One region of the Streptomyces sp. NPDC041940 genome, then DNA from elsewhere that is predicted to be linked to it. Evidence: riboswitches for the same ligand, from Rfam matches in the RefSeq annotation. Region 1 holds a riboswitch; each other region holds the start of a gene.

What was found. Region 1 has a riboswitch for cyclic di-AMP ahead of ACZ6I3_RS33975 (M23 family metallopeptidase). Riboswitches for the same ligand answer to the same signal wherever they lie in the genome.
Region 2: linked by a shared signal. The riboswitch ahead of ACZ6I3_RS23710 (C40 family peptidase) and the one ahead of ACZ6I3_RS33975 (M23 family metallopeptidase) in region 1 are both predicted to bind cyclic di-AMP.
Region 3: linked by a shared signal. The riboswitch ahead of ACZ6I3_RS05925 (M23 family metallopeptidase) and the one ahead of ACZ6I3_RS33975 (M23 family metallopeptidase) in region 1 are both predicted to bind cyclic di-AMP.

Annotation. Positions count from the first base shown of each region.
Region 1 is NZ_JBVJBP010000027.1:13,997-17,263, forward strand. It holds gene ACZ6I3_RS33965 (HPr family phosphocarrier protein) at 1-191, shown strand, start outside; gene ACZ6I3_RS33970 (GntR family transcriptional regulator) at 339-1,034, opposite strand; gene ACZ6I3_RS33975 (M23 family metallopeptidase) at 1,228-2,013, opposite strand; cyclic di-AMP (ydaO/yuaA leader) riboswitch at 2,026-2,190, opposite strand; gene ACZ6I3_RS33980 (M16 family metallopeptidase) at 2,394-3,267, opposite strand, start outside.
Region 2 is NZ_JBVJBP010000014.1:91,708-94,974, forward strand. It holds gene ACZ6I3_RS23705 (SLAC1 family transporter) at 1-90, opposite strand, end outside; gene ACZ6I3_RS23710 (C40 family peptidase) at 167-1,339, opposite strand; cyclic di-AMP (ydaO/yuaA leader) riboswitch at 1,348-1,506, opposite strand; gene pcrA (DNA helicase PcrA) at 1,811-3,267, shown strand, end outside.
Region 3 is NZ_JBVJBP010000002.1:281,243-284,509, forward strand. It holds gene ACZ6I3_RS05920 (alpha-galactosidase) at 1-1,655, shown strand, start outside; cyclic di-AMP (ydaO/yuaA leader) riboswitch at 1,968-2,124, shown strand; gene ACZ6I3_RS05925 (M23 family metallopeptidase) at 2,129-3,052, shown strand; gene ACZ6I3_RS05930 (DUF6250 domain-containing protein) at 3,231-3,267, shown strand, end outside.

The DNA.
Region 1 (3,267 bases):
TCCCGGTGACGATCGCCAAGGCAGACGGCAACCCCGTCAACGCGGCCTCCATGCTGGCCGTCCTCGGCCTGGGCGCCCAGGGCGGCGAGGAGATCGTCCTCGCCTCCGACGCCGAGGGCGCGGACGCCGCTCTGGACCGGCTGGCCAAGCTGGTCTCCGAGGGGCTCGAGGAGCTTCCCGAGACCGTCTGAGTATTTCCCCGCGCCTGACCCGGCGCACCCTGAAGAGCTCGTCCGAATTCATCGGGCGAGCTCTTCGCCTTTCCCGTGCATTTCCTGTCGGCGGGCAGCAGAAATAATCCCCCGCGAATTACCCACCCTTTGTATACGGCTCCCGTGTTAATGCCGCAGGCTTGCCGTGTTTACGGCATGTTGCGAGTTCCTCACACGCTCGGCGCGCTCCCCGGCGGAGCCGAAACGCAGCCGGTGCGCGGCCGTCGCGCGCTCGGTGTGCAGCGCCGTGACCGCCCGCGCGCGCTCGCTGTCGCCGCGCGCCACCGCGTCCACGATCGCGCCGTGCTCGGCCCAGGACTCCACGGGTCCGGCCGGTGCCTCCACGGCGTACATCCAGGCGATCTTGTGCCGGAGCTGGGTGAGCATCGAGGTCAGCGCGGGGCTGCCGGAGGCCTGGGCGAGCGTCTCGTGGAACCAGCCGCCCAGCGAGCGCAGGTCGTCGCTGTTGCCCCGGCGGGCGCGCTCCTGGCCGAGCCGGACCAGGCCGCGCAGGACCTTCAGATGGGCTTCGGTGCGGCGCTGGGCGGCCCGGGCGGCGCCCAGCGGCTCCAGCAGCATGCGCATCTCCAGCAGGTCGGCGGCCTCCTGCTCGGTGGGTTCGGCGACGCACGCGCCCGCGTGCCGCCGGGTGACCACGAAGCCCTCGGCCTCCAGGGTGCGCAGGGCCTCCCGGACGGGGACGCGCGAGACGCCGTAGCGGCGCGCGAGGAGTTCCTCGGTGAGCCGGCCGCCGCGCTCGTAGACTCCCGCGACGATGTCGTCCCGGATGGCCGTGCACACCGAGTGCGCGGGAATACGCATGACCGACCTCCCCTTAATCCCCGTGAAACGTCGACTGGTGACGTGTGTTCCGTGACTCTATTGCAATGAGCCGGAATTTCCGACGGCAGGCAGGAAATCAGGGATATTTTTTGGACAGTCGGCCGTCGCGAACGCCGAAAGCCCCGGCTCGGGGAGCCGGGGCTTTCGGGAAGGACAGTCGCCGTTCGGTGTTTCAGACGTTCACGCCGTGCGAGCGGAGGTAGGCGACGGGGTCGATGTCGGAGCCGTAGTCGGGGCCGGTGCGGGCCTCGAAGTGCAGGTGCGGGCCGGTGACGTTGCCGGTCGCGCCGGAGAGGCCGATCTGCTGGCCGGGGGTGACCTTCTGGCCCACCGAGACGCTGCTGGACGACAGGTGGCCGTACTGGGTGTACGTCCCGTCGTTCATCTTGATCACGACCTGGTTGCCGTACGAACCGCCCCAGCCGGCCTCGACGACCTCACCCATGCCGACCGAGTGGACGGCCGTGCCGCTGGAGGCGTGGAAGTCGACCCCGGTGTGGCTGCCGGAGGACCAGACGGCGCCGCCGCTCTTGTAGCCGGTGGAGACGTACGAGCCGGAGATCGGGGACACGAAGGTGTTGAGGCGCTTGCGCTCGGCCTCGCGGGCGGCACGCTCCTTGGCCTCGCGGGCCTTCTCGGCGCGCTCCTTGGCCTCCTTGGCCGCCTCGGCGGCGCGCTCGCGGGCGGCCTCCTCGGCCTTCTTCTTGGCGACGGCCTCTTCGGCCGCCTGCTTCTGGGCGACGGCCTGGGCGTCGATCTTCTGGGCCACGGTGTCGCCCATGGTGACGACCGGGGTGAGGCCCGTCTGCTCGGCAGCGGGCTCCGCGGCGAAGGCCGGGGCGGCCACCGTGCCGACGACGCCGGTGGTGGCGAGGGCCGCGACACCCGCGACGTGGGCCGTGCGGCGCTGGATCCTGCTGGGACGACGGTGCTTCCCGGTGGCGCGCGTGAACGCCATGTGGTGGCTGTTCCTTTCCTTCCCTCTCGCCTACCGGGTTAGCTGACGGGTTCGGAGCAGGAAGGTCTCCTACGGACCCCCTCGCGACTCGCGCGGGCGTCCGATTCACCCCAGGGACTACGGTGGGTCCCCGGCTCCCCTGGCTCGCGCCGTACGGGGACTCGGCGATGACTGTCCGGTGCCGCGGGTGCGGCGCACTGCCTGACGAACAGCCCGGACGACGCTAAGCGGCGCCACTTTCAATTCCCAAACGGATCCCGGTTTTTGTAGCGCATCCCACAGGGCAGACGGGAAACTCCCGCCCCAATTCGGGCATAAAGGAGCCCTGGTGCCTTAGAAGACAACCAGGGCCCCTCCGCGCGCGTGGCGCTCGCCTCCCGCTACTCGGCGGCGACCACGACGACTTCGCCGATGCCGAGGGCCTCCACGGGGCCCTTGATCTGCGCCGCGTCGCCGACGAGGACGGTCACCAGACGGTCCACCGGGAAGGCGCTGACGGCCGCCGCGGTGGCCTCCACGGTGCCGGTCGCGGCGAGCTGCCGGTACAGCGCGGCCTGGTAGTCGTCGGGCAGGTGCTGCTCGACCTGGTCCGCCAGCGTGCTCGCGACGGCCGCCGCCGTCTCGTACTTGAGCGGCGCCACGCCGACCAGGTTCTGCACGGCGACGTCCCGCTCGGCGTCGGTCAGCCCCTCGGCGGCGAGGGTGCGCAGCACCGTCCAGAGGTCCTCGAGGGCAGGGCCCGTGTTGGGGGTGTCCACGGAGCCGCTGATGGCGAGCATCGCGGCACCGGTCCCGTCCGGGGCGGACCTGAGGACCTGGGCGAACGCCCGCACGCCGTAGGTGTAGCCCTTCTCCTCCCGCAGGACGCGGTCCAGGCGGGAGGTGAGGGTGCCGCCGAGGCAGTACGTGCCGAGCACCTGGGCGGGCCAGACGCGGTCGTGCCGGTCCGAGCCGATCCGGCCGATCAGCAGCTGCGTCTGGACGGCGCCCGGGCGGTCCACGATGACGACCCGGCCCGAGTCGTCGGCGGTCACCGGCGGCACCGGCCGCGGCTCGGCCGAGGAGCCGGTCCAGGCGCCCAGCGTGTCGCCGAGCAGCGCGTCGAGGTCGATGCCGGTGAGGTCGCCGACGACCACGGCGGTGGCGGTCGCCGGGCGGACGTGCTTCTCGTAGTAGCCGCGTACGGCCGCGGAGTCGATCGCGGCGACCGTCTCCTCGGTGCCCTGCCGGGGCCGCGACATGCGCGAGCCCACC
Region 2 (3,267 bases), on a different contig from region 1:
GACCGACAGGGTGCCGGTCGCCAGTACGGCGGCACTGGCCGCCGGAGCACGCTGCGCCCACCAGGCGACGGAGGGGGAGGGGCCGGGCATGGGGCCGATGCTAGGAGGCCCCGCGCGCGTTACGGGCAGGGCACGCGCGCGGGGTCCCAAAAACCTGCGAGACCCGTCAGGCCGGCCGCACCACGCTGTGGATCGACGACTCGCCGTCGTAGTAGATCGACTCCTCGCGCACGTACGTGCCGGGCTTCGGAGCGTGGATCATCATGCCGTTGCCGATGTAGATACCGACGTGGGTGACATCGTCGTAGAAGAAGACCAGGTCACCGGGCCGGGCGTCGGCCAGGGGGACCGTGGTGCCGGCGTTGACCTGGTCGTACGTCGTGCGCGGCAGGGTCACCCCGGCGGCCTTCCAGGCGGCCTGGGTGATGCCGGAGCAGTCGTAGGAGCCGGGGCCCGTGGCGCCCCAGACGTACGGCTTGCCGATCTGGGCGCGGGCGAAGGCGAGCGCCTTGTCGGCCTTGGTGGCGTACGAGGAGTCGGGCGCGGTGGACGACGAGGACGAACCGGCCGAGGACGAGCCGCTGCCCTGCTGCTGGGCGGCTTCCCGCTCCTGTTCCCGCTCCTTCTGCTGCTCGGCCTGCTGCCGGGCCAGCTCGGCGGCCTTGCGGGCGGCCTCCTGCTGCTTCTCCTTCTCGATCGCCGCGAGCCGCGCCTTCTCCTCGGCGGTCAGCTTCGACAGCAGCTCGCGCGCGTCGGCTAGCTTCCTCTGTACGGTCGCCTTGGCCGTCTTCAGGTCGCCCTGTGACTCGGTGAGCGTCTCGAGGCTCTCGGTGGCCTCCTGACGCTTCTCCATCGTCTCTGACTGCTGGGTGACGTAGTCGTCGACCGCCACCTTCTGACGGCCGGTCATCCGGTCCATCAGCTGGGTCTGGTCGAAGTAGTCCTGCGGGGTGTCCGCGAGCAGGAACGTGGCGGTGTCCGGGGCGGAGGCGCCGGTGCGGTACTGGGCGGCGGCGAAGGTGCCCAGCTCCTCCCGTGCCTCGTTGAGCTTCTCGGTGCGCTGGGCGACGTCGTCGAGGAGGGTGTCTACGCGCTTGCGCTGCTTGGCGGTCTTCTCCTTGGCCCCGTTGTACTTCTCGGTCGCGGACCCCGCCTGGCGGTAGAGGTCGTCTACCTTCTTCTCGACTTCCTCCAGGCTGGGCTTGTCGTCGGCCTCGGGGGCGGCGTTGGCCGACTGGGACAGCAGGGCCACGGAGGTGAGGGCCGCCGTTGCGAGGGCGGGGGTCCGTATTCCTGCCACGCGCGAACCCGTAGGACGCGACTTGCGGTGCGACGCCAAGGGAGGCGACTCCTTCCATGCTCCGCCTACCGGGTTAGCTGTCGGGTTCGGGCGGGTGCTTCGGAAGGGTTGCCCTACGGCCTGCTCCGGAAAGGGAGTCGGGCCGATTCACCCCGGGGGTCTCGGTGGGTCCCCGGCTCTGGCTGCCGCTGCGGCACGCCGGACTCGGCGGAGGCCACGCGGCCCGGCGACGTTCGCCGGTGGGGGTCGTGTGACCTCCTCGCACGGTAGCCAACTCGTGTGGCCCTTGTGAAGGTTGATGGGTGATATGCCCGATACATTTCCGTGACCTTGCTCATGAACATCGCCGAGAGTGATCAATCGAGGGGGATTGGTCACCGTTCGGGAGTAATTGTGAAGGCTGTAGCGGCCTGTGTTCGAGCGCTCCTGGAGGGTGACAGGGGGGTCGTTTCGGCGATGTTCTCAGGGCGGCGGCGGGCTGTCAGTGCGGCGCCCTAGACTCGGAGAGCGATGAGCAGCCTCTTTGACGACAGCTTCCTGGCGGACCTCCAGGCCCAGCGGGGCCCCGCGGACGAGCCCCCGCCGCCGCCCGAGGACGATCACGGACCGGAGCACGTTCCGGACGATCTGTTCGGCGGGAAGTTCGACGTGCCGCCGGACCGCGACGCCTACTACCGGGACGGCGCCGCCCGCCCGCCGGTGGACGCCGCCGCGCTCCTGGAGGGGCTGAACGACAACCAGCGCGCCGCCGTGACGCACTCCGGCTCCCCGCTGCTCATCGTGGCCGGCGCCGGCTCCGGCAAGACCCGCGTGCTCACGCACCGCATCGCCCACCTGCTCGCCGAGCGGCACGTCCACCCGGGCCAGATCCTCGCCATCACCTTCACCAACAAGGCCGCAGGCGAGATGAAGGAGCGCGTGGAGCAGCTCGTCGGCCCGCGCGCGAACGCCATGTGGGTGATGACGTTCCACAGCGCCTGCGTGCGCATCCTGCGCCGGGAGAGCAAGCGGCTCGGCTTCACGTCGAGCTTCTCGATCTACGACGCCGCCGACTCCAAGCGCTTGATGGCCCTGGTCTGCCGCGACCTGGACCTCGACCCCAAGCGCTTCCCGCCGAAGTCCTTCAGCGCCAAGATCAGCAACCTGAAGAACGAGCTGATCGACGAGGAGGACTTCGCCGCCCAGGCCGCCGACGGCTTCGAGAAGACCCTCGCCCAGGCCTACGCGATGTACCAGTCGCGGCTGCGCGAGGCGAACGCCCTCGACTTCGACGACCTGATCATGACGACGGTCAATCTGCTGCGCGCCTTCCCGGACGTCGCCGAGCACTACCACCGCCGCTTCCGCCACGTCCTCGTGGACGAGTACCAGGACACCAACCACGCCCAGTACGCCCTCGTCCGGGAGCTCGTGGGCACCTCCGAGCACCCCGTCGACGTACCGCCCAGCGCGGACGACCTGCCGCCCGCCGAGCTGTGCGTGGTGGGTGACGCCGACCAGTCGATCTACGCCTTCCGCGGCGCGACGATCCGCAACATCCTCCAGTTCGAGGAGGACTACCCGGACGCGACGACGATCCTGCTGGAGCAGAACTACCGCTCCACGCAGACGATCCTGAGCGCGGCCAACGCGGTCATCGAGCGCAACGAGTCCCGCCGCCCCAAGAACCTGTGGACCAACGCGGGCACGGGCGCGCAGATCACCGGCTACGTCGCCGACACCGAGCACGACGAGGCGCAGTTCGTCGCCGACGAGATAGACCGTCTCACCGACGCGGGCGAGGCGAAGGCGGGCGACGTCGCCGTCTTCTACCGCACCAACGCCCAGTCCCGTGTCTTCGAAGAGATCTTCATCCGCGTCGGCCTGCCCTACAAGGTCGTCGGCGGCGTCCGCTTCTACGAGCGCAAGGAGGTCCGGGACGTCCTGGCCTACCTGCGCGTGCTGGCCAACCCGGAGGACTCGGTGCC
Region 3 (3,267 bases), on a different contig from region 1:
CCGTCGAGGTGCTGCGCGCCGACTCCGCCACCTGGACCCTGCCCGACCGCGACACCTGGCGGCTGTCCCAGCTGCACGGCCGCTGGGGCGCCGAGTCCCGGCTGACGCGCTCGGCCCTCACCTACGGCGAGAAGATCATCGGCAGCCGCCGCGGCCACACCTCCCACCAGCATCTGCCCTGGGTCGCCCTCGACACCGACGCGACCGAGGAGCGCGGGGAGGTCTACGGCTGCGCCCTGGGCTGGTCCGGGTCCTGGCGGATGTCGGTGGCCCAACTCCCGGACGCGCGCGTGCAGATCACCGGCGGGGCCGGGTACGACGACTCGGGCCTGCTGACGCTGGACACGGGCGAGTCGTACACGACCCCCGTCTTCGCCGGGCTCTGGAGCGACGGCGGCTTCGGCGGGGCGAGCCGCGCCTGGCACGCCTACCAGCGGACCCACGTCGTCCCGGACGCGGACCGGGACCGCCCGGTGCTGTTCAACTCCTGGGAGGCCACCGAGTTCGACATCTCCGAGGAGCAGCAGCGGGCGCTCGCCGAGCGGGCCGCCGGCATGGGCGTGGAGCTGTTCGTGGTCGACGACGGCTGGTTCGGGGCCCGGACCAGCGACCGCGCCGGACTCGGTGACTGGACGCCCAACCCCGACCGCTTCCCCGGCGGCCTGAAGCCGCTCGCCGACCATGTGCACGGCCTCGGCATGCGGTTCGGGATCTGGGTCGAGCCGGAGATGGTCAACGCGGACAGCGACCTGTACCGCGCACACCCCGACTGGGTGCAGTACCAACCCGGACGAAAGCGGACGGAATTCCGCAATCAGCTCGTGCTGAACCTCGCCCGCGAGGACGTCCAGGAGTATCTGTGGGAGCAGCTCGACGGGCTGCTCTCCAGCGCGCCGATCGACTACGTCAAGTGGGACTTCAACCGCTGCTTCAGTGACGCCGGCTGGCCGGACGACCCCTACCCGCAGCGGCTCTGGGTCGACCACGTGCGCGCCCTGTACGCCCTGCTGGACCGGCTGCGGGCGGCCCACCCCGGGGTGGCCTTCGAGTCCTGCTCGGGCGGCGGCGGCCGGATCGACCTCGGGGTGCTGGGCCGCACGGACCAGGTGTGGACCTCCGACAACACCGACCCGCTCGACCGGCTCGCCATCCAGCACGGCTTCAGTCAGATCCATCCGGCCCGGGTCATGGCCGCGTGGGTCACCGACAGCCCGAACGCCATGCTCAACCAGCGGGCCAGCTCCCTGCGGTTCCGGTTCGTCAGCGCCATGGCCGGGGTGCTCGGGGTGGGCGGCGACCTCACGCGGTGGACGGCGGAGGAGCTCGCCGAGGCGCGCGAGTGGGTGGGGCTCTACAAGGAGATCCGGCCCGTGGTGCAGCGCGGCGACCTGTACCGGCTGCGGCCCCCGGAGGGCGGCCTGAGCGCGGTGCAGTACGTCCTCGGCGACGAGGCCGTCGTCCTGGCCTGGCTCCAGGCGCAGCGCTACGGCGAGCCCGTTCCGGCGCTCCGGCTGCGGGGCCTCGACCCGGCAGCGACGTACGAATGCCTCGAAACGGGCGAAGTTCACCGAGGGGCCGTACTGGCGCATCACGGGCTGCGGGTCGGCCTGCGCGGGGACCTGGATGCCGCGGTCGTCCGCCTTAAGCGCAAGTAGCCCTTCTGTCCGAATAAGGAACTTAAGGTGTTTCGGCATAACGTGCCCCGATCGTAAAGGAGATGAGGTCGGGGTGCGTGACCATCGTCATATTCGTGACGATGCGTTGTCGTCATGTTCACGTAATTCTTGCGCTATTCAGGGGCATTGCGGAAAAACAGAGATCGGAAATCCACGCTCGGTGACGGGAAATGTGCCGACGCGTCAAGAGAACCGCCCTCACAGGGAACCGCAAGCTTGTCCCATTGCGTCTCGGTCGCTTACGTTCCACACCAATCCGGACGGACGCCTAATCCTGCCGCCGCCCGGAGCCCCACACACTCACCCGTGTATGGCAGGAGCGGGGGACCCACAGGTACGACGCCTGTTCCGGTTCCCGGAACGGCTTGGGGTTCAGCCGCACTTCGGCGCGGCCGGGCATCTCCAGCCCGCACCCGACAGCTCACCTCGCAGGCGCCGGAGAGGAATTCGCCATGCCCGCGAAGGGTAAGCACCGCCGCCCGAAGTCCCAGCGTTTCACCCGCTCCATCGCCGTCGCCGGAACCGGCGGGGCCGCCCTCGCCCTTCCGCTCATGGGTGCCGCCGGCGCCCACGCCGCCACCCCGCAGTCGGCTCCGGAAAAGGCCGTGCAGTCCGCTCCGGCACCCGAGAAGAAGGCAGCCGAAAAGGCCACGGGCGCCCACACGTACACAGTGAAGGCCGGCGACTATCTCGCGAAGATCGCCGACGACCAGCACGTCAGCGGCGGCTGGAAGAAGCTCTACAGCGACAACCGTGACGCCGTCGGCTCCGACCCGTCGATGATCCACCCGGGTCTGAAGCTCTCGGTCGGCGAGAAGGCGGCGAGCGCGCCCAAGACGCAGTCGTCCGCGCCCAAGGCGGCCGAGAAGCCGAAGGCGTCGGCTGAGAAGTCGGCCGCCACCGAGTCGTCCGCGAAGGCCGACACCGCCGCGAAGCCCGCCGCCGCCAAGCCGGCCGCCGAGGCCACCGGCTTCAGCCTCCCGGTGGACGGAGCCGGCGTCGGCACCCCGTACCACATGTCCGGCAGTATGTGGTCCAGCGGCTACCACACCGGTGTCGACTTCGTCGTCCCGACCGGCACCTCCCTCAAGGCCGTCGGCGCGGGCACGGTCGTCTCCGCCGGCTGGGGCGGCGCGTACGGCAACCAGGTCGTCATCCAGCTCGAGGACGGCAAGTACGCGCAGTACGCCCACCTGTCCCAGCTCTCCGTCTCGGCCGGCCAGACCGTGACGGCCGGGCAGCAGGTCGGCCTGTCCGGTGCGACCGGCAACGTGACCGGACCGCACCTGCACTTCGAGATCCGCACCACGCCGGACTACGGCTCGGACGTGGACCCGGTCGCCTACCTGCGCTCGCACGGCGTCTCCGTGGGCTGACCGATCGCACGACCACCTGCCTGACACGCGGCCGAAGGCCGGACCCCGATCCCCGGGTCCGGCCTTCGGTGTGTGCGGGCGTCGAACGCCCTTCGCCTCAAGGGATCGACAGGATGCGGCAGTTGGGACACAGTGATCCCGTCGTTAGCGCAAGCGCTTTCCGAAGGAGCTGTGTCCCGTGCCGACCACCCGGAGAACGTTCGGAGCCCTGGCCG